Regions from separate parts of the Blautia pseudococcoides genome, predicted to be linked through region 2. Evidence: predicted binding sites of a transcription regulator. Region 2 holds the regulator's gene; each other region holds the start of a gene.

Region 1 (10,246 bases), 1.9 Mb from region 2:
ATCTGCTTCCATGAGGATCTGCTTGTTATCAATGAGGTCAACGCCCTGTACGAGTAACTGTCCGTTTGGCTGGGGAGCGACTTTACCCACCTGGCCTTTGATGTAGTTCACACCGTATTCCTCCACGGCTCTTCTGTAGAACTCATCAAAGTTTTTACCCGGGGTTCGGACATCAATATAAAATACAGACACGTTCACATCCGGATACTTGTCGCGGATCAGCATGGCATGTTTTGCTGTATACATACAGCAGATCTTAGAACAGTAGCTCTTTCCCCGCTTGTCTGCGCAGCGGCTGCCCACACATTGGATGAACACCATATTCTTGGGGGCTTTTCCGTCAGACATACGCTCCAGATGGCCTTTGGTCGGTCCTGCTGCGTTCATGATACGCTCCAGCTCCAGGGATGTGATAACGTCCTTGCTCTGGTTGTATGCATACTCATCGTAATTGTCCAGTTTGATGGTATCAAAACCGGTGGCAACTACAATGGCACCGTACTTCTCTGTAACAATCTCATCCTTCTGCTCATAATCAATGGCACCTGCCTGGCATACCTTGGCACAGACACCACATTTTCCTGTTTTGAACTTGATACAGTTCTCCCGGTCGATCACCGGAACATTGGGGATAGCCTGGGCAAATGGTGTGTAGATGGCGCTTCTTGTGTTAAGCCCTCTGTTAAATTCATTTGAATTTTTCTTGGAAGGACATTTCTCCTGGCAGACACCGCAGCCTGTACACTTATCCATATCTACGCTTCTGGCTTTCTTGCGGATAACCACAGCAAAATCACCCACAAAACCTGAAACCTTTTCCACTTCACTGTATGTATAAATGTTGATCTTCTCATGGGCAGATGCTTCCACCATCTTTGGTGTCAGGATACATGCGGAACAGTCAAGGGTGGGGAATGTCTTGTCAAGCTGTGACATCCTTCCTCCGATACTTGGGGTCTTCTCCACAATATCCACTTCATATCCGGCCTCTGCAATATCCAGCGCCGTCTGGATACCTGCAATACCCCCGCCGATCACCAGTGCACGTTTGGTCACAAGGCTCTCTCCCGGCTTCAGGGATGCATTTAAGTTTACTTTGGCGATTGCCGCTCTCGCAAGGATGACCGCCTTCTTGGTGGCCTCCCCCATGTCTTTATGGATCCAGGAACAATGTTCACGGATATTGGCAACCTCCACCATGTATGGATTCAGGCCGGCTCTCTCCGCTGCTTTCCGGAAAGTGGTCTCATGCATACGCGGTGAACAGGAACATACTACAAGTCCTGTAAGCTTCTCATTTTTTATGGCCTCTGCGATCTTGGACTGTCCCGCCTCGGAACACATATACTGATAGTCTTCCGCATGGACAACTCCCGGCTCCATTTTAGCCATTTCCACTACTTTTTTAACATCTACCGTGGCGGCAATGTTGCTGCCGCAATGACAGACGAATACACCTATTCTCTGCACTTAACCTCACCTCCTGTATCTTCTGCTTGCACTGACTAAAAGCTGCTGGGGAAGTTCCGGGTCCAAAAGCTCAGGGATCTCGTCAGCCGTCAGATAATCCCCGCCCTTTTCACGGACAACCAGCTGTCTTGCCGCGTCAATAAGTTTACCAGGCTTCACGTCCCTTGGGCAGCGCTCCACACACGCAAAACAGGAAAGGCATTTCCAGAGGGATTTTGCATTTACCAGAGACTCAATGTCTTCATTCTGCACGTAAGATACAAACTGATGAGGTTTGATATCCATTTCATTGTAGGATGGACAAGACGCAGAACACTTGCCGCATTTCATACATTTCAGCGGATTGACGCCGCTGATCTCCTTTATCATTTCAGCCTGTTTCTTTGGAGTATTCATGCTTTTGCCACCTCCTCTTTCACACCCAGAGCTTCTGCCAGGAGCTCTGTAAAATAAAATACAGGAAGTTTGCTGCTGTTTGTGCTCTTATTCAAGTTATACCGGCATAATGGACAGGCGGTGATCAGCATATCTGCTCCAAAACCGGATGCGCTTTCCATGATCTTGTCAGACATGGTTTTTGACATCTCTTTTTCTTTCAGGGATATGTATCCGCCGCAGCACTCATTTCTGTATGGATAGATCACCGGTTCTGCTCCAATGGCCCGGATGAAATCCTCAATGATGGCAGGATTCTCCGGATCATCAAATTCCAGAAGCCTGCTAGGACGAAGGAGCAGACATCCGTAATAAGCCCCTATCTTTTTCCCGGTAAGCGGAGCGGTTACTTTCTCCTTTAACGTGTCGAAACCTATGCGGTCACGGAGTACCTCCAGAAAATGGATCACTGTCGTCTCACCTGCATAGGGTTCCTCAAGCTGCATATAATTATTGGCTCTGGTGCGGATGTCATCTACATTCTTCATATCATGGTTGACACGTTTGATCACATGATGACAGGCAGAACAGAGTGTTACCAGATCCTGGCCTTTTTCTTTGGCCTCGTTGAGAGCACGGACGGAAGAAAGTTTTGTGGCGATCTCATCAGTACCCAGCGGATAAACGCCGCCGCAGCACTGCCAGTTTTCAATTTCTTCCAGTTCAAATCCCAGTGCCCTTGCAGAAGCTCTGGCATAAGCATCCAGTTCCACTGCTTTTGTCTTCAGGGTACACCCCGGATAATAACTGTACTTCATAGTTCCTCCTAATAATCCCGGAAACGGAACAGTACCCTCATAGCTGCTGCTTGGCGGGCCAGAGGATACTGAACAGTTTTCCTGTTTCTACAGTTCTATCTGTTTGATAACTTCTTTCAGTGCGTTGGCACTTGCCTGAAGTTTTGCAATCTCTTCTTTATTCATGCGCATCGGCACTTTACCCTGGATACCATTGGGCCCAACCAAAGTCAGTGTGCTCACGCAGACATCCTCAATGCCGTATTCACCGTGCATCATAGAGGAAACGGTTGCGATGGAGTCAGAAGATGCCAGCAGGATTCCGCACAGCTTACATACTGCTGCAGATACTGCGTAGAAGGTAGCTCCTTTGTTTGCAATTACCTTGCCGCCGGACTTCTGAACATAAGTCAGCATTTCTTCCTTGTCAAGCTCTTCTACATCCTTGCCAAGGTTCTTAGCCAGCTCGTAATACTCATCAAGGCTTACACCTGATATATATGCGCCTGTCCAGGGAATGAAGGAAGTGTCACCGTGCTCACCAAATACATAAGCGTGGATATTCTTCTGAGCAACTTTAAAGTGTTCAGAGAGTCCGCAGCGGAGACGCGCAGTATCCAGAATTGTTCCGGAACCGATAATCTGATTCTCCGGCAGTCCTGAAATCTTTGTAAACACATAAGTCATAATGTCAACAGGATTGCTTACGATGATGTATAGAGCATTCGGTGCAGCTTTTACGATTTCCGGTGTGATGCTCTTTAAAATATTTACATTGGTCTGTGTCAGCTCAATTCTTGTCTGACCCGGTTTGCGGGCAATTCCTGATGTGATAATTACGATATCGGAATCCTTAGCATCCCCGTATTCGCCTGCAACAATATTAATGGGATCGCGGAAACAGGTTCCCTGCGCAATATCCATTACTTCCCCTGCAACTTTTTCCTTGTTGATATCAATCAATACAATCTCTGATGCGATATCCCCGTTTGATAATGTGTAAGCAATCGTTGAGCCAACGCTTCCGGCTCCGATGACAGTAATTTTACTACTCATGCTTGCTCCTTTCCCCTTCCATATGGGCTGTTGTTATTGTCTTTTTTTTAACAAATAAAGTTCAAAAAAATATGAAATTACAAATTCCGTCTTACTGAATATAGGATTCCGTTAAAGAATCTTTACTCAATTGCCCCAGATTCTAGGGGTTTGGTGTTGAATTTGATTTCGTGCTACTGATTTAGAATATCATATTGATAAGAAATTAACAACAACTTTTTAACGATTTTTTGTATTTTTTTGTCTTGTCTACCACGTTAATTTGTGAAATTATTTTTCAAACAATTTCTGGCCTGCCGCGTGCCATACAAATAGGGAAACTTCTTGATTTTTATGTATTTTTCTGCGTGCAATTTGTTTTTAGACCTTTTTTATCCATTATTTAATGGCTTTTTTTCGGGACTTTTATGTCTTATTTTATGTATGTATACAAAAAACACAAACTTTTTTTCTTTATTTTACACGCATTCTGAAGGTGTGCTTTCAAGTACAGCGCATATAAAAAATAAGGATTGCCCCAGTTGGCTCATACATTTATGAACCCACAGAGCAACCCTTTATATTATATCAAACGTGTTAGTTAAATAACCCTTCTATAATTCCCACAATAAAACCGTGATCCATTTTCATTGTACTAATCCTGAAGAATAGGAAATTCCACCGTGACCACAAACAGATCCGCATCCACTTCTATTCCGAAAACACCTCCGCATGCCTCCGTAAAACTTCTGGCAATGGAAAGTCCCAACCCGCTTCCGCCGTCGGTACGGCTCTCGTCTCCGCGGACAAAACGTTCTGTAAAGTCAATCTCAGAAGGAATCTCGTCCTGGGAGATATTTTTAACAGTGGTTTTAGCTGTTTTGCTGTCTGTTTTCAGTGTAATGAACACACGGGAACCGGTCAGTGAATACTTCAGGGCATTCTGCAGCAGGTTCTGGAACACTCGGTACAGACGGCTGCCATCCGCATGGATCATCACCGCATCCGCAGGGATCTGTGCCTTGACTGTCACGGAGCTCTCTTCAATCTGTTCTTCCATGTCAGCCAGGGTCTGACGGAGCAGTTTGCCCAGATCCAGGTCCTCCAGATCTACAGGAAGCTGCCTGGATGCCGCTTTACTGATTTCAAAAACATCCTGCACCATAGATTTCAGCCGCTGGGACTTAATGTCCAGAATGCGTATATAATCCTTAACATCCTCCGGAAGATTTTCTTCCTGCTTCATAAGATCCACGTAGCTGATAATGGAGGTCAGGGGCGTCTTAATATCATGCGATACATTGGACACCAGCTCAACCTTCATGCGCTCACTTTTCATTCTTTCCGACAGTGCCGTATCCATACCGCTCTGAATGTCATTTAACTGCTGCACAGCGTCATACAGGTCAGAATCTTCCGGCACTTTCAGTTTGTCTGTCATGTTGCCATCGTGAACTTTTGTTATCTGATCAACCAACCGGCCAATCTCACTTGCAAACACCTGGTTATGGGACGCATACTGTTTCATCATCCCCACCAGAAGTACAATGACAAGGACTACCAAAGCCACAAGCAGCAATACAACTCCAAAACTCCCGCCATCATCATACAGGTAATACCCTATCATAAAACAAGCAAGAGCTGCAATGACGGATAAGATAATTCCGGTTATCATCACCGGGGAAAATTTACGGACCATTTTTTTTTGAAAAGGATATTCCATATTTCTGGTCTGAAGAAGTTTTTGTATATCTTTGACCAGCGATTTCCTTGGTTTCTTATTGTTGTATCTGTAATCATTCACAAACAGATACAAGGTCCAGAAAAACACCAGCACCAAAATAGGATTTGCAAACAGGGAACACATCATCGGATATAAAACTTCTGCCGCATACTCATAATAGCCCCATCCATAATAAATATCTATATAGTTATTAAGCCCTGCAATGCCCCCTGCAATCACCAGAATGACCAGCCCGGCTTTACATTCCATCCAGACCTTGCCTGTACAAACCGCTATGGCCCTGTCACCATCTTTTTTATACTTTCTCAAAACCAGGTAAATCCCCAGCAGTATGAGACCAACGATAACTTTTACAATTTGGGCTATATAGGCGTTTTTGGCATGTTTCAGATTTCTGACCGTATCATAAAGGCTGCTTGTTCCATAATAACTGCCCGAGCCGCCGGAATAGTTTCCCTGCACATAGTTTACCGGTGTTTTTCTGACTGCCATGCGTACTTCGGCCTTCTTCGTTTTATCATCTACCGTATAGTTCTTGTACCCAGGGATCTGCCACTTGCTGTCATCCCGGTATAGATTATCCCCATACACATCCACAGCTTTTTGGTCTTTAAATACAGATGCTTTTCCATCTGCAAAGGACAGATAAAAGTTATAATCAGAAGGCAGTTTTTTCTCTCCGTTCTTCAAAACGCCTTCATCATCATTGGTATACACCGACTTACCGTCATACCGGATATCATAGAGCAGATTTTTATCATTTTTTATAGACGCATGCACTTGTTTCGGAGATACGGCATACTCCCAGTCATCCTCGCTGTAATCCCCGCTGTAGTCCCAGCTCTGTTCAGCAATTTCCTCGGCTGCAGCAGTGACTGTATTCTCAATATCTCCAATATTCCATGAAGTGTCATTAGAATACGCCCCATACCTTCCATACCAATTCACCGGGCCGCCTGTTGCCATGGAAAGAAAGGCATCCAGGTAATCTGTCACAAATCTGCGAAATTCCTTTGTGTCCTCATAATCCGATGCAAACGCGTCTTTAGGACTCACTCCACGGGGACCATCTCCGATCAGCAAATTCAGGGCGGCCACACCACTCTCCACAAGCAGGCAAATACTTAGGAAAAACGCTGCCCAGGCTGCTATCACTTTACATTTTTTCGATTTTATATCCAATTCCCCACACCACCTTTAAATATTCTGGCTCCTTTGGATTCAGTTCCATTTTCTCGCGAATGCGTCTGATATGCACCATAACTGTATTCTCTGGGGCAAAAGCATCCTCCTCCCAGACTCGTCGGTAAATCTCCTCCGCTGAAAATACACGTCCCAGGTTGCGCATGAACAAATCCACAATCTTTGTCTCCGTGGCAGTCAGCCTCACAAATTCCCCGTCAGCATACAGAACCCGTTCCTCCGCATGATAACTAAGACGGCCGCTCTTAAATTCCTTTGAGACACTCGCAGCATTGATATCACCCAATCTGGTATAACGCCTGAGATGGCTTTTTACTCTGGCAACCAGTTCCTGTGAATTATATGGCTTAGTCACATAATCATCCGCTCCCATGGAAAGTCCCAATACCTTATCAGTGTCCTCACTTTTAGCACTCAGTACAATAATTGGTATATTTTTTCTCTCTCGTATTTTCATAATGGCGGATAAGCCATCCATGCGGGGCATCATGACATCCATCAATATTAACTGGATCTGGTTCTGGGCAAGAAGGTCCAATGCCTCCAGTCCATCATAGGCTGGCAGAACTTTAAAGCCTTCCCTTTCTAATAAAATAGCTATGGCCTTTACGATCTCTCTGTCATCATCTGCCACTAGAATACATTCGCTCATGTTTCCTCCTCCTTAAAGCTTGTATTTATAATACCCTCTCTGTCTTACAAAACAATTGACAGATTCCTTACGGATTTCTTACAATTCTTTATCTACCAAAATAGGAGAAGCACCTTGGGTACTCCTCCTACTTCTATTTTCGATTATGCTAATAACGAAAAAAAGAGCGTAAATTACGCTCTTAATACGATGCCGCAGACCGGAATCGAACCGGTACGGGTATCACTACCCACGGGATTTTAAGTCCCGGGCGTCTGCCAGTTCCGCCACTGCGGCAAAACGACCCAGAAGAGACTCGAACTCTCGACCTCCGCCGTGACAGGGCGGCGCTCTAACCAACTGAGCCACTGGGCCAAAACCTATAAAATTGTAACCTTTAACTAATAAATGGACCTTCGGGGACTCGAACCCAGGACCGACCGGTTATGAGCCGGTTGCTCTAACCAACTGAGCTAAAGGTCCATAAAGCCGATGATCGGACTCGAACCGATAACCTGCTGATTACAAATCAGCTGCTCTGCCAATTGAGCCACATCGGCGTACCTGTTTAACTTATTGTTTCATTCTTTGTTGAATGACTCCAAGGGGATTTGAACCCCTGTTACCGCCGTGAAAGGGCGGTGTCTTAACCGCTTGACCATGGAGCCAAAAAACTCCCCCTGTTGGACTCGAACCAACGACACTGCGGTTAACAGCCGCATGCTCTACCGACTGAGCTAAGGAGGAATAGATACACTGATACACCGTACCTTCAAAACCGCATATACAAAACACAAAAACCTTTTCTCTTACCCGCCGTTCGCACTTTCGTGCTTAGGTCAAGCCCTCGACCGATTAGTAGCAGTCAGCTCCATACATTGCTGCACTTCCACCTCTGCCCTATCCACCTCGTCGTCTTCAAGGGGTCTTACTTCTTTATGAATGGGATATCTCATCTTGAGGGGGGCTTCACGCTTAGATGCCTTCAGCGTTTATCCCTTCCAGGCTTGGCTACTCTGCTATGCACTTGGCAGTGCAACAGATACACCAGCGGCCCGTCCATCCCGGTCCTCTCGTACTAAGGACAGCTCCTCTCAAATATCCTACGCCCACGCCGGATAGGGACCGAACTGTCTCACGACGTTCTGAACCCAGCTCGCGTACCGCTTTAATGGGCGAACAGCCCAACCCTTGGGACCTACTACAGCCCCAGGATGCGATGAGCCGACATCGAGGTGCCAAACCACTCCGTCGATGTGAACTCTTGGGAGTGATAAGCCTGTTATCCCCAGGGTAGCTTTTATCCGTTGAGCGATGGCATTCCCACTTAATACCACCGGATCACTAAGCCCTACTTTCGTACCTGCTCCACCCGTCGGTGTCGCAGTCAAGCTCCCTTCTGCCTTTGCACTCTGCGAATGGTTTCCAACCATTCTGAGGGAACCTTTGGGCGCCTCCGATACTCTTTCGGAGGCGACCGCCCCAGTCAAACTCCCCGCCTGGCATTGTCCCACCGCCGGGTCACGGCGGCTGGTTAGAAGCCCAATACTGCAAGGGTGGTATCCCAACATTGGCTCCGGCACAACTGGCGTCATGCCTTCTCAGCCTCCCACCTATCCTGTACATGCAATACCGGACCCCAGTACCAAACTGGAGTAAAGCTCCATGGGGTCTTTCCGTCCTGGCGCAGGTAACCAGCATCTTCACTGGTACTTCAATTTCACCGGATGCATTGCCGAGACAGCGCTCAAATCATTACGCCTTTCGTGCGGGTCGGAACTTACCCGACAAGGAATTTCGCTACCTTAGGACCGTTATAGTTACGGCCGCCGTTTACTGGGGCTTAAATTCAATGCTTCGTCTCCTGACATCTCCTCTTAACCTTCCAGCACCGGGCAGGCGTCAGCCCATATACCTCACCTTTCGGTTTCGCATAGACCTGTGTTTTTGCTAAACAGTTGCTTGAGCCTATTCTCTGCGGCCAGGTCTCCCTGGCACCCCTTCTCCCGAAGTTACGGGGTCATTTTGCCGAGTTCCTTGGCAATGCTTCTTCCGTCGGCCTTAGGATTCTCTCCTCATCCACCTGTGTCGGTTTACGGTACGGGTACGGTATAAACAATAGCGGCTTTTCTTGACGCATGGCTCACACACTTCCCTACTTTAGTTCGGTCCGCGTCACGTCTTCGGATCGCCACACGGATTTTCCTATGTGACTCCTACCTCGCTTGCCCCGGGATTCCATTCCCGGGATGTGCTCTCCACACGTGTCCCCACAGTTCTGTTATATCGCAGTACAGGAATCTCAACCTGTTGTCCATCGGCTACGGCTCTCGCCCTCGCCTTAGGCCCCGACTTACCCAGGGCAGATCAGCTTTACCCTGGAAACCTTAGATATTCGGCCACAAGGATTCCCACCTTGTTCTCGCTACTCATTCCGGCATTCTCTCTTCCATGCAGTCCACAGCTCCTTACGGTACTGCTTCATCCCGCATGCAATGCTCCTCTACCAATCACTATGTGATTCCTCAGCTTCGGTGTCGTGTTTCAGCCCCGGACATTTTCGGCGCAGGACCTCTCGACCAGTGAGCTATTACGCACTCTTTGAATGTGTGGCTGCTTCTGAGCCAACATCCTGGTTGTCTTTGAGATCCCACATCCTTTTCCACTTAACACGTACTTTGGGACCTTAGCTGGAGGTCTGGGCTCTTTCCCTTTTGACTATCCAACTTATCTCGTATAGTCTGACTCCCGGTAATCGGTTCGATGGCATTCGGAGTTTGATATTCTTCGGTAGGCTTTGACGCCCCCTAGGAAATTCAGTGCTCTACCTCCATGAATCTATACCGAGGCTAGCCCTAAAGCTATTTCGAGGAGAACCAGCTATCTCCGGGTTCGATTGGAATTTCTCCCCTATCCACACCTCATCGCCACCCTTTTCAACGGATGTGCGTTCGGTCCTCCACTACCTCTTACGGCAGCTTCAACCTGGAC
Region 2 (10,246 bases):
ACACTGCCCTTGTTTGACAGCCCTCTGGCATACCCGTCCGCATATCCCACGGGAATGGTGGCAACCCTGGTAGGGCGCTTTGTGACAAATGTGCCGCCGTAGCTGATCTCCACGCCGGGTTCCACTGTCTTTATGTATACAACTCTGCTTTTGAGAGCCATAACCGGTTTTAAAGGCACCGGCTCCTTTTCCACCTCACCGGACGGATAGAGACCGTACAGAATAATACCTGCCCGCACGGCATCCATATTCGCCTCGGGAATACGGATGATACCCGCACTGTTGGAACAATGCTTCATAGGCACATGCAGCCCTTTTTCCTCTAAGGCCCGGACAAATTCCAAATATCTTTCAAGCTGTACATAGGCCGGTTCCCTGCCCGTCTCATCTGCCCTGGCAAAATGTGTGAAGAGCCCTTCCACGAAAAGCCCGGGCATTTCAGCGATTTTCAGGATCTCGGGTACATCGTGCTCCAGGTTGCGGTAGCCGATACGTGTCATGCCTGTATCCAGCTTAATATGTATCTTTACTGTTTTATTCAGCCGTTTTGCCGTGTCCGATAAATCTTCAGCCATCTTTCCGGTAAAAACGGTGGGACGGAAGTCGTTTTCAATGATCGTCTCGTAATCTTCCATGAAGGTATATCCAAGGATCAGAATGGGTTTTTCAATTCCGCCTTCCCTGAGTGCAAGTCCCTCTTCCACACAGGCTACAGCAAAGCCCCAGATATAAGGCAGGGGTTCTATATGCCTGGCAATGGGAAGTGCACCATGTCCATAGCCGTCCGCCTTCAGTACGGCTATGATTTTTGTATCCTTGCGGATATGGCTCTTCATACTTTCCAGATTATAGGAAACCGCATCCAAATCTATGGAAACGTAAATCCTGCTTGGTGTCTTCATAAAACTGTTCCTCTTTTCTTCAAGATTTCCGTTGTCTGTGTAATCATATCTCCGGCTATCATACTGTACTCTCCCTTTTGGGAAGCTGCCAGATCCCCTGCCATCCCATGGAAATAAACACCCAAAGGCGCTGCCTCTTTTGCCGTAAGGCCCTGGGCCAAAAGCCCCATCAGGATTCCGAAAAGCACATCTCCGCTTCCCGCTGTTGCCATTCCGCTGTTGCCGGAAGTGTTGATAAATATCTCCTCACTGCCGTCGGATATGACGGTACGTGAATCTTTGCACACTACGGTCAGGTGATATTTCTGTGCAAAACGCCTTGTCAGGTAAAGGGGGGCTTCCTTCCACTCTTTGACAGAGACCCCGGAGATTCTGGAGAACTCACCGAGATGGGGGGTTATGAGGATAGGTGCCGGATACTGTGTCAGCACCTCCATCCTGCCCGCCAGCAGATTCAGCCCGTCCGCATCAATCAACAGCGGTTTACCGCCCTCGGCCAGTATGGTGTAGAGAATATCTTCTGCCTGCTGTCCTGTGCCAAGTCCCGGTCCTACTCCGATCACATCAGCCCAGGTAAGCCCTTCCTGTATCTGTTCTTTTTTGATCTCCTCATCGTCATAGAAGCTGTACATAGCCTCCGGCAGCATTGTGGTCAGTACCTGCCTGTTCTCCTCCCTGGTATGTACCTTGATCATGCCTGCACCTGTCCTGAGTGCTGCACAGGCAGAGAGATACGCTGCGCCGCTGATATCACGGCTTCCGGCTGCCAGGAATATCTTCCCATAGGTTCCCTTGTTTCCATCCGGCTTTCTTTCCGGGATCCGGTACAGATCTTTCTCCTCACAGCGCAGTACAGACAGTTCAAAATCGTTCCGGGGCAGTTTATAGATCCCGATATCAGCAGTCCTGACCTTTCCCGCATAGGAAGCACCCGGATAGAATAACAGCCCCGCCTTCTCATAGGCAAAGGTCACAGTCACGTCAGCTTTCACTGCGCAGCCCAGCACCTTTCCCGTATCCGCGCTGATACCGGAGGGGATATCCACTGCCATGATCCTGGCCTCTGACCGGTTCAGGGCTTCGATGGTGTCTCTGTAAATTCCATCCACTTCTCTGGACAGTCCTACACCAAAGACAGCATCTACTATAGTAGTATATTCAGCAGGTACGGCATTCTTGACAAAGGATATGTGATAATTTTCCGCAATATTCACTTGCTTTCTCATTTCTTCTGTATAATGATCCTTTTTTCCAAGGATACAGATATCTGCCGAAACCCCTGTCACATGAAGCATACGGGCCACAGCTACGCCATCCCCACCGTTATTTCCGGTTCCGCAGAGTACCAGAACCTTTTTAAGCGGAAATTTTTCCTCCAGGAGGGCCTGGTACACACTCAGGGCTGCCCGTTCCATAAGGACCAGGGATGGGATCCCGATCTTGCGGATGGTATAATCATCCAAAAATTTCATCTGTCCGCCGGTTACGATTTGTTTCATGTCATTCACTCCTCTCTTTTGCCGGTATCAGCAAAAAGGCCGCCGCAAAAGTCCCGCAGCAGCCTTTTCTTACTTTTTATGTTCCGTCACATAACAATTCAGATTATAAGACAATCGCATGAGGCTCTCGGATAGATGTACGTTTTCCACAATAACATCCTCCGGCACCTCCAGATCCAGATGTGCGAAATTCCAGATGGCCTTGATCCCGTTTTCCACCAGCAGGTTCGCTGTCTCCTCCGCATTATTCTTAGGCAGAGTGAGCGCTGCTATCTGAACGTCATTATCCTTCAGATACTGGGGAAGTTCATCCATCATAAGAATTTCGTTGCCTCGTATGGAGATGCCTTTCAGAACCGGATTCACATCAAAGATGCCTACAACCTTAAACCCGCGTTTTTCAAACTGTACATAATTCGCCAGAGCCTGGCCCAGATTACCGGCTCCGATGATGATCATGTTGTGGGTCCGGTCAAGTCCCAGGATCTTACCTATTTCCGTGTACAGGTACTGCACATTATATCCGTATCCCTGCTGCCCAAAACCCCCAAAATTATTCAGGTCCTGGCGGATCTGGGATGCCGTCACGCGCATTTTGGTACTCAGCTCATTTGAGGAAATACGCTCCACACCATCTTCCAAAAGTTCTCCTAAATATCTGTAATATCGGGGAAGTCTTCTGATGACTGCTTTTGATATGCATTTTTCGTCCACGACTTTACCCTCCTTATGTCTTAGTTTTCTGTTTCATATAGGAATATTATATATAATTGTTAAAATAAAGTCAAATACAATTCCAGTTATTGTTGTTTTTATCTGTTGTCAAATTCTGAATTTCAGATATAATAGGAAGGGTGAAGCAAAAATCCCACGGCCAAAGACCATTCCCAGTGGAATTTTGTCTATGACTGTAAGAGACAAAACAGTTACACCTAAAGATAAAGGAGATTCTTAAATATGATACTGGCATGTCAAAATATTGAAAAATCGTTTGGAGGCATGAATTTGATCCATGACGCCTCCTTCCATATAGAGGAACGCGAAAAAGCCGCCTTAGTGGGCATCAACGGAGCGGGCAAATCCACACTACTGCGCATTATCATGCAGGAGATTCCTGCGGACAGCGGGGAGGTCATCTTATCCAGAGGCAGGACCATCGGCTACCTGGCCCAGCACCAGGAGCTGGACAGCGCCCTCACCATCTACGATGCCCTGCTGCAGGTCAAACAGCATATTCTGGATATGGAGCTTCATATGCGGGAAACGGAAAAGCAGATGAAGCACGCTTCCGGGAAAGAACTGGAACACCTGATGGAGACGTATTCCCGGCTGACCCATGAATTTGAAATGGAAAACGGCTACGCATATAAAAGCGAGCTTGTGGGCGTGCTGAAAGGGCTTGGCTTTCCTGAGAGTGACTTTGAAAAAGAAATCTCCACTCTGTCAGGAGGGCAGAAAACACGTGTGGCACTTGGACGCCTGCTTTTGTCAAAACCGGACATCATCCTTTTGGATGAGCCTACCAACCATCTGGATATGGATTCCATTTCCTGGCTGGAGACCTATCTGCTGAACTATCCGGGAGCTGTCCTGATCGTATCCCATGACCGGTATTTTCTGGACAGGATCGTAACCAAAGTTATTGATATTGACAACGGAAAGGTAAGCTCATTTACCGGAAATTATTCTGCTTACAGTGAGAAAAAGGCCCAGCTTCGCAGGGATGCCTACCAGGCGTATCTGAACCAGCAGCAGGAGATCAAACATCAGGAGGAAGTGATCGCCAAATTAAAACAGTTTAACAGGGAGAAATCCATAAAGCGGGCAGAAAGCCGAGAAAAACTGCTGGATAAGATTGAAGTCATAGAAAAGCCCACAGAGGTAAACGCTTCCATGCGTATTTACTTAAAGCCCCGTATGGAAAGCGGAACGGATGTACTGACAGTGGAACATCTCACAAAATCCTTCCCCTCTCTCCCCCTCTTTTCGGACCTGAATTTTTCTATCAAACGGGGGGAACGGGTAGCGATCATCGGAAACAACGGAACAGGTAAGACCACCATACTGAAAATCTTAAACGAGCTGGTTCCCGCCGACGCCGGGGTCTTTCATCTGGGAAGCAAAGTACACATCGGATACTATGACCAGGAGCACCATGTACTCCATATGGAGAAAACCATCTTTGAGGAGATCTCTGATGATTTTCCAAAGCTCACCAACACAGAGATCCGCAATCTGCTGGCAGCTTTCCTCTTCACCGGAGATGATGTGTTTAAAAAGATCTCTTCGTTAAGCGGCGGGGAACGGGGACGTGTATCCCTGGCTAAGCTCATGCTGTCAGAAGCCAACTTTCTGATCCTCGATGAGCCTACCAACCACCTGGATATTATGTCAAAGGAGATTCTGGAGGATGCCTTGTGCAATTACACCGGAACTGTGCTGTATGTGTCTCATGACCGGTATTTTATCAACAGGACAGCCACCAGGATCCTGGAGCTGACTAACAAAAGTATGGTGAATTACATCGGCAATTATGATTACTACATGGAAAAAAGAGAGGAACTTACCCGTATCTATGCACCTGGCCAGGCGGAGGAAGAAACTGCGGAATCTGTCTCTGCCACAAAGCTGGACTGGAAACAACAGAAAGAGGAACAGGCACGTCAAAGAAAACGCGAAAATGATTTGAAAAAGACTGAAGCAGAGATTGAACGCCTGGAAGCCAAAGACAAGGAGATTGACGCCGAGATGGAGAAGCCGGATGTGGCGGTCAATGTGGCCGAATGCGTAAAGCTGGCCAACGAAAAAGCCGAAATCGCACAAAAACTGGAAGAACTCTATGAAAAATGGGAAGAACTGGCATAATGCCAGTTCTTCCCGTTTTTCCTGTTATAAGGGCAGGTCCCGCTTGCTGAACCGTATAATTCCGATTCCCATAAGTAAAATCCCCGCCAGATACAAAATACCGCACATCATCCATGCTTTTCCGTCACCTGCGCTCAGACCGTCTATGTCAAACAAAGTCACAGGTGTGGCATATTTTACTTTCTCAAATCTGTCTCCAACCTGCGATATCATCTGCACAAGGACCGAATATACTACTATGGCTGTGCTGACTGCAGAGGAAGTTTTTGACTCATTGCTGAAACAGGAAGCACAGAAACATGCACCGCCAAAGAATACAAGCATTCCCAGCAGACCCACATTGATCCGGATAAACGCTGCTGTTTCCATTTCCCCGGGGAAAAGCACCTCACTGACAACAAGTATCAGGCAAGTCACATAAATGACAATGACAAGCAGGGACACCAGCATGAAAACACACTGTGTCATCATGATTTTCCAGCGTTTGGCAGGTACCGCCAAAAGGTAAGCCATGGAGCCGTTGTCCACGTATTTGGCTGCCAGTCTGTTTGAGAGAATTATGATGAATACCGCCGGGAAAGCCACATACAGCATTCCGTATAAGTATCCTGATACAAATTCCAGCAATGTCTGGCCCACATCAGCCATGCCAAATGCCGCGAACAAATCCGGCATGCTGTCAGCCATCATTTTCAGGCTGTCTCCCATTTCAGGATTGAACATCATAGTGATCATACTGCCATAGACACTGAGAACCGCAAGAAAGATGACGAGCAGCAGCCAGTTTGATTTGATCTCTTTTTTAAATAACGTAGCATTCATGGTCGTGCTGCCTCCTCTCCGTAAAAATGCATGAAAAACTCTTCCAGACTCTGTGTGCGCACATCTAAATCTGTTATCGTATACGCACTGGCCTTTTTCAGGAAAGGATCAATATTTTTTCCCACTTTGGCAGTCACTGCTTTTCCCCCGGCCTGATAAGAGACCTCAGGAAATGCAGCAGCGAACGCTTCCGCCATAGCTGGCTCCCGGAAAGTGATCTCTATCACTTTCTGTCTTCCCTCTTTTAATTTTTCAATTTCCTCCACCGCAACCAGGCGCCCGTCACGGATGATCGCGGCACGGTCACAGGTTCGTTCAATCTCCTCAAACATATGGGAAGACATAAGTATGGTTTTTCCTTTTTTCTTCTCTGAAAGGATCAACTCTACAAACCGGTTCTGCATCAAAGGGTCCAGACCACTGGTCGGTTCATCCAGGATCAGGATGCTTGCCAGCGGATTCATGAATGCACAGACGATTCCAATCTTCTGCTTCATGCCTTTTGACATTTTCTTCAACTTGCCGGAGGGATTCAGTTCAAACATTTTCATTAATTCCTGAGCCCGGCCCAAATCTCTCATTTTCTTCATCTTTGCCACAAAACGGATAAATTCCATTCCTGTCATAGAGTCAATAAAAGCAATTTCCCCGGGAAGATATCCAAGGGATGTCTGGATTTTATCCGCCTCCTTAAAACAATCCATATCCAGGATAGACAGGCTGCCGCTGTCAGGCTTGATAAAGCCCATGATCTGACGGATCGTTGTGGTCTTCCCGGCTCCGTTTGGGCCTAAAAATCCAAGTACCTCTCCTTGTTTCACCGAAAAACTCACGTCAAAAACACCGCGGTTCTGTCCATAGTCTTTTGTAATATGGCTGATTTCTATTACGTTCATATTTCTTGCCTCCTTCCAACCATTTCTGTCAGATACTCCTCTTTGTATGCGATCCGCTTCAGCATTTCCGACCACTTTCTGAATTGCTGCATCAATAAATCCGCATCTACCGTATCGGTATAGAACATTCTATGATGCATATATCCGTCAGTAAGCCAGAGAAGCATATGCAGTATCTCTCTGGGTTCTGCATCCTCCCTGAACTTTGTCATATCTACATTTTTGCAATAGTCCTCAAACATATTTGCAATCTGGTTTTTCATAAAGGAATTCATTGCCTCCGATACATCCTCCCTGGATGTAAAAAATGCCCGGACGCTGAATTCCATAAGATAGGGGAAATCAGAGAGAATGCGGGCTTTCTTTTCGGTTGTGTAAGCCAATAACTCGAAGAAATCCGTAATTTCAAAAAAACGCAGATCCAAAAGACGTGAACCCACCTTTTCAAAGACATACTCAAACAGATACATATACAGCTCTTTTTTGTTCTTAAAATAATAAAACAGCAGTCCCTTTGAGATCCCGGCTTTGGCGGCGATCAGATCTGTAGATGCACGTTTATATTCACAGGTGCCGAAAACCTCCAGTGCCGCATTGACGATCGCATTCTTTTTTTCCTCTGAAAGACTGCTAAGTTTGTCCTCCATATTGAGCCCCCTTTATGTACTTTACCGATTCGGTTAATACCCATTATAAGAAATTGACTCAGATTTTCAACCCCTGTCTGAAAACTTTTTATAAAAGAACAAGTCCATGTAAGCAGGGACTTATACTCTCTTACATGGACTTGTGAAATGAATTAAGCTTATTTTTATGCGTATAAAGCATCCAGATTTTTTCTGACAGCCAGGATAAATTCACGGCTGTTCAGCACAGTCGGATTCTCCAGTGATGTGATCAGCGCAAGGTCTTTTGTCATCTCGCCTTTTTCGATCGTAGCAAGCGTGGCCTTTTCCAGACGGTCAGCAAATTGGCAGAGGCTGCTGCTTGCGTCTAATTCTCCCCGTTTTCTAAGTGCGCCTGTCCAGGCAAAAATAGTTGCCACGGAGTTGGTGGAAGTTTCCTCACCTTTCAGATGTTTGTAATAGTGGCGCTGCACGGTTCCGTGTGCTGCTTCATATTCAAAATATCCGTGAGGGGATACCAGAACAGAAGTCATCATAGCCAGAGAACCGAAGGCAGAGGATACCATATCACTCATAACATCCCCGTCATAGTTCTTGCAGGCCCAGATAAAGCCCCCCTCTGCTTTCATGACACGTGCCACTGCATCGTCGATCAGCGTATAGAAATATGTAATACCGGTCTTCTCAAAAGCTTCTTTGTATTCTTTATCGTAAATATCCTGGAAAATATCCTTAAAGGTATGGTCATACTTTTTGGAGATGGTATCCTTGGTGGAAAACCATACATCCTGTTTTGTGGAGAGCGCATACTCAAAACAGCTTCTCGCAAAGCTCTCAATCGAGTCTTTTAAGTTGTGCATCCCCTGTGCCACACCGGCACCTGTGAAATTGTGCACCAGTTCTCTTTTCTCTGTGCCGTCAGCAGAGGTATAAACCAGCTCCACTTTTCCCGGTCCCGGAACGACCATCTCCGTATTTTTATAGACATCTCCATAGGCATGTCTTGCCAGGGTGATGGGTTTCTTCCAGTTTTTTACGCAGGGTTCAATCCCCTTTACTACAATAGGAGCACGGAAGACGGTACCGTCCAGCATGGAACGGATGGTACCATTGGGGCTTTTATACATTTCTTTTAAGTGGTACTCATCCATACGCGCCGCATTGGGTGTGATGGTTGCGCATTTAACTGCTACTTTGTACTTCTTTGTGGCATTGGCCGCATCCACTGTAACCTGGTCATTTGTCTCATTTCTGTATTCCAGTCCCAAGTCATAATATTCTGTATTGAGTTCCACATATGGCTCCAGCAAATCCTCTTTGATCATTTTCCAGAGGATTCGTGTCATCTCGTCTCCATCCATCTCCACTAAAGGTGTTGTCATTTTAATTCTTTCCATTGTTGTCCTTCTCCTTTCCGTTCTTCCTGCAGAATTTCTTCCAGATTATAATGCTTCAGATTCTCAACCGTATTAAAAATATGCCTCGCCGCCACCTGTTCCGCTAAATCTGCATCCTTATTTTTTATGGCTTCCAATATTTCTGTGTGCTCGTTGCCTGATTTATTCAGGCGCATACGGTTCATGATGGATACCTGCCGCACACGCTGTACATACTGATGGAAATCAGACAGTGTGTGGGAAAGCATCCGGCTGCCGGAGGCTTCATAGAGAAGCTTGTGGAATTTGCCGTCCATCTCACAGACTTGCTCATAATGTTCTTTTTTCGCGTGGTAGTCTGACAATACGATGGCTTCCTCCATGGCTTCTAACTGTTCCGGTGTTATATTTTCCACGGCCATCCGGGCACAGAGCCCTTCCAGCCGGGAACGGATCAAATAAATATCCGTTACATCCCTTGCGGATATTCCGTTGACAAAGGCTCCTTTGTTTGGCACCAGGCGCACCAGCCCCTCCAGTTCAAGCTGTCTAATGGCTTCCCGCACCGGAGTTCTGCTGACTCCCAGTTCTTTTCCAATGGTGCATTCCACCAGTTCATCTCCCTGCTGGTAATGGCCTTTCAGAATATCAGAACGAATCTTGTCAAATACCTGGCCCCGCAGGGACTTCTCTCTAACTGCCATTTTACTTCCTTCCTCGCTTATGCCTTATAAGGTTATATGCAATCTCCTGCAGCTCTCCTCAATGACGGATATTAGCTCCTCGTCTGTCAGGACTGTGACACGTCCCTCCTCATACTGGGCATCCACCCAGACTTTTATCATCTGCACCAGTTCACTGTTCTTCCGTACCTGGCTCTCACCCGAAAGGCGGTAGTGGTTGTTGATCCAGTGGGCAATACCTGCCAGGCCTGAAGTGTTGGAAACAGCCACCTGAGGCGGACGGCCCAGGAATTTATCCGTATCAAAGATATTGTAGATTTCCTCGTTTTTCAGCAGACCATCTGCGTGGATACCGGCCCTTGTCACATTGAATGCGCTTCCCACAAACGGTGTAGTGGAGGGAACCTTGTATCCAATCTCTTTTTCATAATATTCTGCAAGCTCTGTGATGACCCTTGTATCCATGCCATCCAGGGAGCCTTTGATCTGGGCATACTCAAATACCATGGCTTCCAGGGGGGTATTGCCGGTTCTCTCACCAATACCGAACAGGGAACAGTTCACACCGCTTGCGCCG
Region 3 (10,246 bases), 750 kb from region 2:
TCCATTCTCAATCTTTGCCAGGCGCTCTACTACGATCTCTCTTGTCCTCTCTCTTGGAATGTTTACAAGCTCAGATTGGATCAGCTCTTCCCCGATTTTTCTTGTCTCCGGGCCTGCATAATCCATGAGGAACTCTTTCAGGGTCATCAGCGCATTGGGATGACAGCAGTTCTGGATCTGTCCTGTTTTACACAGACTCATAAACCGGTCACCCGTTCTGCCTTCCCTGTAACATGCGGTACAGAAGCTGGGAATATATTTCATATCCATCAGCCAGTGCACCACCTCGTCCAGGGTTCTCTTATCAGACACGTCGAACTGTTGGGAATTCTCCTCTTCCGGCTCCGGTTCGCTGTAACCGCCCACACTTGTTCTGGAAGCGCCGCTGATCTGGGAGATTCCCAGGTGAAGCACTCTCTCCCTGCACTCTTTGCTTTCCCTTGTGGAAATGATCATACCTGTATACGGCACTGCAATTCGGATACAGGCAACCAGTTTAGCGAAGATGTCATCATCAATGCCGTTATCAAACGCAGAGGGGTCTATATCGTCCGCATGTTTCACTCTCGGAACACTGATGGTGTGAGGTCCCACACCATGGACAGCTTCCAGATGCTCTGCATGCATAAGAAGCCCCGCAAATTCATAGCGGTACATCTCCAGCCCGAACAGTACCCCAAGACCTACATCGTCGATACCGCCTTCCATAGCTCTGTCCATGGCCTCTGTGTGATAATCGTAATTGCTCTTGGGGCCTGTGGGATGAAGCTTTTTGTAGCTCTCTTTGTGGTAGGTTTCCTGGAAGAGAATGTAGGTGCCAATGCCGGCATCTTTCAGTTTTCTGTAATCCTCCACTGTGGTGGCGGCAATATTTACGTTTACACGGCGGATCGCCCCGTTTTTATGTTTGATGCTGTAAATGGTTTTGATGCTCTCCAGTATGTATTCAATGGGATTGTTCTGAGGATCCTCGCCCGCTTCCAGGGCTAGGCGCTTATGGCCCATATCCTGCAGAGCTGTTACCTCTTTTACAATCTCCTCCTGTGTCAGTTTCTTTCTGGCTATATGTTTGTTTTTCCTGTGATAGGGACAGTACACACAGCCGTTGATACAGTAATTGGACAGATAAAGGGGCGCAAACATAACAATCCGGTTTCCGTAGAAATCCTTTTTAATCTGTTCAGCCAGTTTATAAATCTCCTGGTTTTTCTCCTCGATGTCGCAGTTCAGCAGTACAGAAGCTTCCCTGTGGGTCAGGCCCTTACGAAGCTTTGCCTTCTCGATGATCTGGTCAATAAGCGCCTCATTGTGCTTATTTGCCTCAGCATAGGCAAGTGTCTCCTGGATTTCTTCGTGAGAAATAAATTCCTCTGCTTTCAGTGATTTCGGATCGTAACTCATTTTTACCCTCTCCTTTTCTCTTTACCGGGTATCCATTTTAGTGTCTCCCCGGTCTACGGTCACTTCACAGCCAATTTTCTTCATACAGCTGCGAAGAAGTTCCAGTTCGGCGGCATTTTCTGCGCCTGTGTAAATCTTATGGTCGTACAGTTCGTATTTTCCCTGTACCAGTGAAGCCGATAAGTTTGGCATCACCACATTGGCCCCTGCCAGTATCCCCCGCTCCCTCCCGTCATGGGAAATGGTTCCAAGGGCAGTTGTGGCAGGTAGAAGGACTTTGGGAAGCAGCAGGCGGATCAATCCCAGTAGATACAGGGTAAGCTCTGCGCTTCCCGGTGCCTGATTCCCCAAAGGAGTGTCCCTGTGCGGAATAAAAGGCCCGATCCCCACCATGGCTGGCTGGAATTCTTTTAAAAAGAGCAGTTCATCTGCCAGATTTTCCGCTGTCTGTCCCGGTGTTCCCACCATGAAGCCGCATCCTGTCTGAAATCCAATGTCCTTTAGATTTTTCAGGCATTCCTGCCTGTGAGCATAGGACATGGAAGGCGGATGCAGGGTTTTATAGTGTTCCTCGCAGACCGTCTCATGTCTGAGCAGATACCGGTCCGCCCCAGCTTCAAAATATCTTTCATAACTTTCCCTCTCCTTTTCCCCAATGGAGAGAGTCACAGCACAGTCGCTGTATTTTTTCTTTATGGTACCGACCAGTTCTGTGATTCTGTCATCCGTATACCAGGGATCCTCACCGCCCTGCAGCACAAAAGTTCGGAAGCCAAGGGAATAGCCCTTTTTGCAGCACTCTAAAATTTCTTCCCTCCCAAGGCGGTAACGCTCTGCCCTGCGGTTCCCTTTTCGGATCCCGCAGTAATAACAGTCGTTTCTGCAGTAATCGGTAAACTCGATCAGTCCTCTTATGTAAATGCGGTTTCCGTAAAATTTCTCCCGCATCTGTACTGCCTTTTCAAACAGATAACCGGCAAGGTCTTCATTCCGCTTTTCGATCAGCTCCGTATAGGTTTCCCTGTCCAGGGATTCCCCTGCTTCCAGACGGTCGATTTTATCATATAAATGCTCTCTCATATTCTATATCCTGTGGATAAACAGTCCGCTTCTGAGTTTCGGCTCAAACCAGGTGGATTTTGGCGGCATGAGCTTTCCGGCGTCTGCAACAGCAAAAAGCTCTGCCATGGAAGTGGGATACATGGAAAAAGCTGCTTTACAGTCTGTCAAAACACGTTTTTCCAGCTCACCCAGCCCCCGGATCCCTCCAATAAAATCAATGCGCGGGTCTTTTGCCGGCTCCCGGATTCCCAATACAGGCTCCAGCAGATTATTCTGCAGCAATGCCACATCAAGTCCGTCCACCACATCCGGGGAACGATATTCGTCCTTTATGTTGAGTGTATACCACCTGCCACCCAGAAACATGCCGAATTCACCCTTTTGCCGGGGAGATACCGCTTCTGTTCCGGGTTCTGATACAAAGAATCGTTCTCTTACTTTTTCCAGGAACTCCTCCTCGGAACAGCCATTTAAATCTTTCACCACCCGGTTATAATCCAGGATCTCCAGCTCCTCATCCGCAAACAGGGTACACAGGAAATAATTGAAAGGCTCCCTGCCCGTATAATTGGGATTCTCCTGGCGCCGTTTCAGCCCCGCTTTGATGGCTGAGGCTGCCCTGTGATGGCCGTCTGCAATATAAATGCCGTCCATGGCCCGGAAGGTTTTTTCTATCTTGTGGGTCATGGCCGACTCATAAATCATCCATCCCCTGTGCCGGATCCCATCCTCTGATACAAAGTTAAAAATAGGAAAATCTTTCTTTTTCACCTCTATCAGGTGTCTGAAATCCGCATTTGCACGGTACGCCAGGAAAATAGGACCTGTCTGTGCCTCCAGTACATCCACGTGGCGAATGCGGTCCAGCTCTTTCTCTACCCTGGTATTCTCATGCTTTTTGATGATACCGTTCATGTAATCATCAATGGAAGCACAAGCCACGATCCCTGTCTGTACATGTCCGTTTCTGGTCAGCTCATAGAGATAAAAATTCGGGTCCACATCCTGAAGAAAATCTCCGTCTTCCATCATGTTCCAGAATATCTTTCTGGCCTTTTTGTAAACCTCAGGCGCATACATATCCACATCATCCGGAAACTGTGTCTCCGGCCGGTCAATTTTCAAAAAGGAATATGGATTTTTTTCGGTTACCTCTTTCGCCTCTTTTCTGTTATATACATCATAAGGCAGTGCGGCGATCTGTGATGCCAGGTTTTCCTGGGGACGCACTGCACAAAATGGTTTTACTACCGCCATTATCTGCTCTCCTTTATAATTTTTTCTCCATAACATGGGCAGCAACTTCGCAGACACCATTGAATACCTTCCCAAGCCGCTTATGGTTTCTTCTAAGCGCACCGCAAAAAGATTTTATCCGCTTTGCGCTGCGGACTCTCTTCTGTATGAATGTTTCCGGTTTTTTCTTTTTTCTGCTCATTTTCACACCCCAAATAGATTGATGTCTTTTTATAACGCTATAGTAAAATTATACCGTATATAGTCTTAAAATACAATGAAATAGGCACAATTATTGTTGCTATTCACAGGCCACTGTCCCGGGAGGCGTTTTCCCCAAGGGGACGCTGCGCGATGCATAGCAAAAGGCCTGCCCTGAAACCGAAGTCTCAGGTCAGGCCCAACGATAACTCATTCTGCCATAAATAATATCACAGCTATTATTTTACAATACGGACACGATAAACACCGTGTATATTTTTCAGCTCTTTTGCCACCTCACCGGATATAGGGGTGGACACATCTATGAGCGTATAGGCAAAGTCACCTTTACTCTTATTGGTCATGTTGGAGATATTCACGCCCGCATCACCCAGCACCCTGGTGAACTGGCTGATCATGTTTGGAATATTTTTGTGGTTGATGGCAATTCTTCCCACATCCACACAGGCACCTGTATCACAGTCCGGATAGTTTACGGAATTCTTGATATTTCCGTTTTCCAGAAAGTCCATAAGCTGTTTCACTGCCATCACTGCACAGTTATCTTCTGATTCCTCTGTGGATGCTCCCAGATGAGGAGTTACCAGAGTATTGGGCGTGCTGGTCACCAGCGGATTGGCAAAGTCTGTCACATATTTTTTTACTTTGCCCTCTTTCAGTGCCTCCGCCAGAGCTTCCTCATCTACCAGCAAATCTCTTGCAAAGTTCAGGAGAACCACACCCTCTTTCATCTGGGCGATCTCATCCGCGCCGATCATCTTTCTTGTAGATTCGATCAGCGGTACATGAATAGTGATATAATCACATTCTTTGTAGATCACATTCAGGTCATTGATGTGGTGAATACTTCTGGAAAGATTCCATGCTGCATCTACAGAGATAAACGGGTCATAACCGTATACTTCCATTCCAAGATGTACGGCTGCATTTGCCACCTTTACACCGATGGCGCCAAGGCCGATAATACCCAGCTTTCTGCCGCTGATCTCACAGCCGGCAAACTGTTTTTTCTTTTTCTCAGCCAGTTTTCCGATATCTTCTGTGGCATCCTGATGCTCCAGCCATTCAATACCGCCCACAATATCTCTGGATGCCAGCAGCATTCCGGCAATGACCATCTCTTTTACACCGTTGGCGTTGGCTCCGGGTGTGTTGAAGACTACAACACCGTCCTTTGCGCACTCCTCCAGCGGAATATTGTTGACGCCAGCACCTGCCCTGGCGATAGCAACCACATTCTTCGGAAGCTCCATCTCATGCATGTTTGCACTTCTTACCAGAACGGCGTCGGCATCTGATATATTGTCTGTGCTCTCGTATTTGGCCGGGAAATACTCCAGTCCTACACTGGAAATTGGATTTAAGCAGTGATATCTGTACATGATCAAGCGTTCTCCTTTTCAAATTTTTTCATGAAAGCAACCAGCGCCTCCACACCTTGTATCGGCATGGCATTGTAAATGCTGGCACGCATACCGCCTACACTTCTGTGGCCTTTCAGATTTACAAATCCTGCCTCTGTGGCCTCTTTTATAAATTTTGCATCCAAATTTTTATCCCCTGTGACAAAAGGCACATTCATCAGCGAACGGGAAGCCGGTTCCACTGTTCCTCTAAACATTGCGCTCTCATCCAGGTAATCATAAAGGATTTTGGCCTTTTTCTCATTATGCTCTTTCATGGCTCCCAGACCACCCTGTTTCTTCAGCCACTGGAATACCTTGCCGCACATATAGATCCCGTAGCAGTTAGGTGTATTGTACAAGGACTCTGCATCTGCATGTGTCTTGTATGTCAGCATGGTTGGTGTGCCGGGAAGAACATCCTCTGTGATCAAATCCTCGCGGATAATGGCGATCACCACACCGGCAGGACCAATATTCTTCTGTGCGCCGCCGTAAATAACACCGTATTTTTCCACATCCATAGGTTCGGAGAGAAAGCAGGAGGAAACATCAGCTACCAGAGTTTTACCCTTTGTATTCGGCAGTGTTTTAAATTTTGTTCCGTAGATCGTATTGTTTTCGCAGATGTACACGTAATCCGCATCCGGGCTTATGGGAAGATCAGAGCAATCCGGAATATAGGAATATGTCTTATCCTCAGAGGATGCAGCCTTGTTTGCTGTCCCGTACTTCTGTGCCTCCTGCCATGCCTTTTTCGCCCACTGGCCTGTGACAATGTAGTCAGCCACTTTATTTTTCATCAGGTTCATAGGAATCATGGCGAACTGCTGATGGGCACCGCCCTGCAGAAATAATACTTTATAGTTGTCAGGAATGTGCAGCAGTTCTCGCAAATCTGCCTCTGCAGTATGTATAATATCCTCGAATGCTTTGGAACGGTGGCTCATCTCCATCACGGACATGCCTGTTCCCTTATAATCCAGCATCTCTGCTGCTGCTTCCTGCAGCACTTCCTCCGGCAGAACCGCCGGCCCTGCTGAAAAGTTATAAACTCTGCTCACTTGTTGTTTCCTCCTCTATCATCTTACTCTTGTATCACTCTAAAGCATTTCTAATAGTAACGCCACATGCCCTTTTTGAGGACACGTGGCATAAATTGCTTGACAAGAAGTATTCTACCTCTTTGTTATATTATTGTCAATAAAAACATTTGTCTTTCTGTAAAAGACATGCTATTTCTGTTTTGCTTTCAGGTCTTCCTCATCAAACGCATCCTCAATGTTGGCGCCTGCCGGCACCATTGGAAACACCTTGTCGTCGCTGTCGATCATACAGTCCATAACAACCGTTGTATTTAACTCAATGGCTTTTGCCAAAGCTTCCCTGAGTTCTTCCTTTGTGGTCACGCGGATCCCCACTGCCCCCATAGCTTCCGCCAGTTTTACAAAATCAACTTTATCCTTTAATACTGTATTGGAATATCTGCCTTCATAGAACAAAGTTTGCCACTGCCGAACCATTCCAAGGACCTGGTTGTTGATGACCACCTGAATGAGAGGAACATCATTTCTTGTGGCGGTTGCAATCTCATTCATATTCATGCGGAAACAGCCGTCTCCTGCCACATTGATAACTACCTTGTCAGGATTGCCCATCTTGGCACCTATGGCTGCACCCAGGCCGTAGCCCATGGTTCCCAATCCGCCTGAGGACAAAAATGTGCGGGGTGTTTTATATTTGTAATACTGGGCAGCCCACATCTGATGCTGCCCCACCTCTGTAACGATTATGGCATCGCCTTTTGTCTGATGGTAGATTTCCTCAATAATAGCCGGACCGCTTAGGCCCTCCTCATTGTAGCGCAGAGGATATTTTTCTTTCAGCTCCTCAACGTATTCCAGCCACTCCTTATGTTCTTTCTGCTCCAGCATGTCATTGAGGCGTTTCAGCACTTCCCTGGCATCTCCCACAACACTGCAGTCAACCAGCACATTTTTATTGATTTCTGCAGCATCCACATCAATCTGGATCACTTTTGCGTTCCTGGCAAAGTTCCTGGTATTGCCGGTTACACGGTCGCTGAATCTGGCGCCAACAGTAATAAGCAAATCACATTTTGTCACGCCCAGATTGGAAGCCTTGGTTCCATGCATACCCAGCATACCTGTGTACAGCTCATCTTCTCCGGAGAACGCGCCCTTTCCCATAAGGGAATCTGTTACAGGTGCCTGGATCTTATGGGCAAAAATGCGCAGCTCCTCCCAGGCATTTGCTGCGATGGCTCCGCCGCCCACAAAAATGAAGGGACGCTTTGCCTCCTGGATCATGTCCGCAGCCTTCGCCAGATCTGCCTCTTCGATCTCGGCCACAGAGGGTTTCACCGGCTTCGGCACTATATTTTCAAAGTCTGTCTTGGCCGCAGTTACATCCTTGGTAATATCCACTAGAACCGGGCCGGGACGTCCGCTCTTCGCAATGACAAAAGCACGGCGGATTGTTTTTGCCAGCTTCTTCACGTCTTTTACAATAAAACTGTGTTTTGTAATAGGCATAACGACGCCTGCTATGTCCACCTCCTGGAAACTGTCTTTTCCAAGAAGGGGAACCCCCACATTACAGGTAATGGCAACGACGGGGACGGAGTCCATGTGCGCCGTTGCGATCCCTGTCACAAGGTTGGTGGCACCTGGGCCGCTGGTTGCAAAACATACTCCCACTTTTCCTGTGGAACGGGCAAAGCCGTCCGCTGCATGGGCTGCGCCCTGCTCGTGGGAAGTGAGTACGTGATGAATCTCATGGCTGTGTTTGTATAGCTCATCATAAATATTCAGAATCGTTCCGCCCGGATAACCAAAAACGGTATCTACACCCTGCTCTTTTAAACATTCGATTACTATTTCTGCTCCTGTCAACTGCATATTGAAATCCTCCCAACCGTTATCTTTTTTTGTTTTTATTTCTGGATTTCCAGAACGGCGCCCCTGTTTCCGCTGGTTACCATAGCCGCATAGCGTGCCAGGTATCCCGTGTTCACTTTCGGCTCTCTTGGCTGCCACTCAGCTTTTCTCTTGTCCATTTCCTCCTCTGAAACTGCCAGTTCCAGCTTATTTTCCGGAATATTGATGCGGATGATATCTCCCTCTTTCACAAGGGCAATAGGACCGCCTACGGCTGCCTCCGGAGAAATATGGCCAATAGAAGCCCCACGGGAAGCGCCTGAGAACCGTCCGTCCGTGATCAGAGCCACGCTGGAACCAAGTCCCATACCTGCAATAGCGGATGTTGGGTTCAGCATCTCTCTCATGCCCGGACCGCCTTTTGGTCCCTCATAACGGATCACCACAACATCCCCTGCTACGATTTTGCCGCCTTTGATGGCATCAATGGCATCTTCCTCGCAGTCAAAGACTCTCGCGGGACCTTCGTGCATCATCATCTCCTCACAGACTGCAGAGCGTTTTACCACCCCGCCGTCCGGTGCCAGATTGCCGGTCAGGACCGCAAGACCGCCTGTCTGGCTGTAAGGGTTCTCTACAGGACGGATAACTTCCGGGTTCCTGTTTTCGCAATCCTTAATATTTTCACCTACTGTTTTTCCTGTCACTGTCATACAGTCTAAATTCAGCAGGTCTTTTTTCGTAAGCTCGTTCATGACTGCATATACACCGCCGGCCTCATTTAAGTCTTCTATGTAGGTGGGCCCTGCAGGTGCCAGATGGCACAGGTTGGGCGTCTTCGCACTCACTTCATTAGCGAAGGTAATATCAAAATCCCATCCGATCTCATGGGCGATCGCCGGCAGATGCAGCATACTGTTGGTGGAACATCCAAGAGCCATGTCAACAGTCAGAGCATTCATAATAGCGTCTTTTGTCATAATGTCCCGGGGCCGGATATTCTGTCTGTACATTTCCATTACCTGCATCCCTGCATGTTTTGCCAGTTTGATCCTCTCGGAATATACAGCCGGAATGGTTCCGTTTCCATTTAATCCCATACCCAGCACCTCTGTCAGGCAGTTCATGCTGTTTGCAGTGTACATACCGGAACAGGAGCCGCAGGTGGGGCATACTTTATTTTCAAACTCTTCCACTTCCTCTGCTGTCATGGTTCCCGCACTGTAGGAACCCACAGCCTCGAACATGGAGGAAAGACTTCTCTTCTGACCATGCACACGGCCTGCCAGCATGGGGCCGCCGCTTACAAATACGGTGGGTACATTGATTCTGGCTGCTGCCATCAAAAGGCCCGGCACATTCTTGTCACAGTTGGGCACCATAACCAGAGCGTCAAACTGATGTGCCATAGCCATAGCCTCTGTGGAATCTGCGATCAAATCTCTGGTCACCAGAGAATATTTCATTCCTGTATGTCCCATGGCAATACCATCGCAAACAGCAATAGCCGGAAACATGATAGGGGTTCCCCCTGCCATAGCAACACCTAATTTTACGGCATCCACAATTTTATCCAGGTTCATGTGGCCCGGTACAATCTCATTGTAGGAGCTGACAATACCTACCAGCGGCCTCTCCAGCTCCTCTTTTGTCATTCCCAGGGCATTGAACAGGGAACGGTGCGGTGCCTGCTGCATGCCTGTTTTTACTGCATCACTTCTCATACTCATTCACAATCCTTTCTGTTATCCGATTTTATCTCATTCAAATCTCAGATTCTCTCTGCGATCAAATCTCCCATCTCTTTGGTACCCACCTGTTTCATACCATCTGCCATAATATCCACTGTGCGGTATCCCTCAGTAAGGACTTTCTGTACAGCTGCTTCCACAGCATCTGCCTCTTTGTCCAGGTCCAGAGAGTAGCGCAGCATCATGGCTGCTGATAAGATAGTTGCAAGAGGATTGGCAATTCCTTTTCCTGCAATATCGGGAGCAGAACCGTGGCTCGGCTCATAAAGCC

What was found. Region 2 encodes Rex, which represses fermentation and respiration genes when NADH is low (regulators of the CRP and FNR family bind a similar motif). Its sites were predicted from a motif close to ATTGTTAANTANTTAACAAT; they were not measured.
Region 1: the regulator Rex is predicted to act here: its motif matches at 3,892-3,911, upstream of A4V09_RS16965 (L-lactate dehydrogenase).
Region 3: the regulator Rex is predicted to act here: its motif matches at 6,510-6,529, upstream of serC (3-phosphoserine/phosphohydroxythreonine transaminase).

Annotation. Positions count from the first base shown of each region.
Region 1 is NZ_CP015405.2:3,587,098-3,597,343, forward strand. Features, by position in the region: gene A4V09_RS16950 (CoB--CoM heterodisulfide reductase iron-sulfur subunit A family protein) at 1-1,470, opposite strand, end outside; gene A4V09_RS16955 (4Fe-4S dicluster domain-containing protein) at 1,477-1,866, opposite strand; gene A4V09_RS16960 (CoB--CoM heterodisulfide reductase iron-sulfur subunit B family protein) at 1,863-2,663, opposite strand; gene A4V09_RS16965 (L-lactate dehydrogenase) at 2,751-3,698, opposite strand; gene A4V09_RS16970 (sensor histidine kinase) at 4,333-6,603, opposite strand; gene A4V09_RS16975 (response regulator transcription factor) at 6,578-7,276, opposite strand; tRNA gene A4V09_RS16980 (tRNA-Leu) at 7,467-7,552, opposite strand; tRNA gene A4V09_RS16985 (tRNA-Asp) at 7,557-7,630, opposite strand; tRNA gene A4V09_RS16990 (tRNA-Ile) at 7,665-7,738, opposite strand; tRNA gene A4V09_RS16995 (tRNA-Thr) at 7,743-7,815, opposite strand; tRNA gene A4V09_RS17000 (tRNA-Glu) at 7,852-7,923, opposite strand; tRNA gene A4V09_RS17005 (tRNA-Asn) at 7,930-8,002, opposite strand; rRNA gene A4V09_RS17010 (23S ribosomal RNA) at 8,091-10,246, opposite strand, start outside.
Region 2 is NZ_CP015405.2:1,667,395-1,677,640, forward strand. Features, by position in the region: gene alr (alanine racemase) at 1-902, opposite strand, end outside; gene A4V09_RS07870 (bifunctional ADP-dependent NAD(P)H-hydrate dehydratase/NAD(P)H-hydrate epimerase) at 899-2,401, opposite strand; gene A4V09_RS07875 (redox-sensing transcriptional repressor Rex) at 2,471-3,115, opposite strand; gene A4V09_RS07880 (ABC-F family ATP-binding cassette domain-containing protein) at 3,359-5,266, shown strand; gene A4V09_RS07885 (ABC transporter permease subunit) at 5,291-6,088, opposite strand; gene A4V09_RS07890 (ABC transporter ATP-binding protein) at 6,085-6,984, opposite strand; gene A4V09_RS07895 (TetR/AcrR family transcriptional regulator) at 6,981-7,631, opposite strand; gene A4V09_RS07900 (NADP-dependent isocitrate dehydrogenase) at 7,796-9,007, opposite strand; gene A4V09_RS07905 (GntR family transcriptional regulator) at 8,989-9,690, opposite strand; gene A4V09_RS07910 (hydroxymethylglutaryl-CoA lyase-like TIM-barrel protein) at 9,715-10,246, opposite strand, start outside.
Region 3 is NZ_CP015405.2:914,965-925,210, reverse strand. Features, by position in the region: gene hydG ([FeFe] hydrogenase H-cluster radical SAM maturase HydG) at 1-1,401, opposite strand, end outside; gene hydE ([FeFe] hydrogenase H-cluster radical SAM maturase HydE) at 1,423-2,481, opposite strand; gene A4V09_RS04235 (DUF1015 domain-containing protein) at 2,485-3,720, opposite strand; gene A4V09_RS24165 (hypothetical protein) at 3,734-3,901, opposite strand; gene A4V09_RS04230 (phosphoglycerate dehydrogenase) at 4,140-5,303, opposite strand; gene serC (3-phosphoserine/phosphohydroxythreonine transaminase) at 5,306-6,388, opposite strand; gene ilvB (biosynthetic-type acetolactate synthase large subunit) at 6,560-8,245, opposite strand; gene ilvD (dihydroxy-acid dehydratase) at 8,281-9,948, opposite strand; gene leuB (3-isopropylmalate dehydrogenase) at 9,996-10,246, opposite strand, start outside.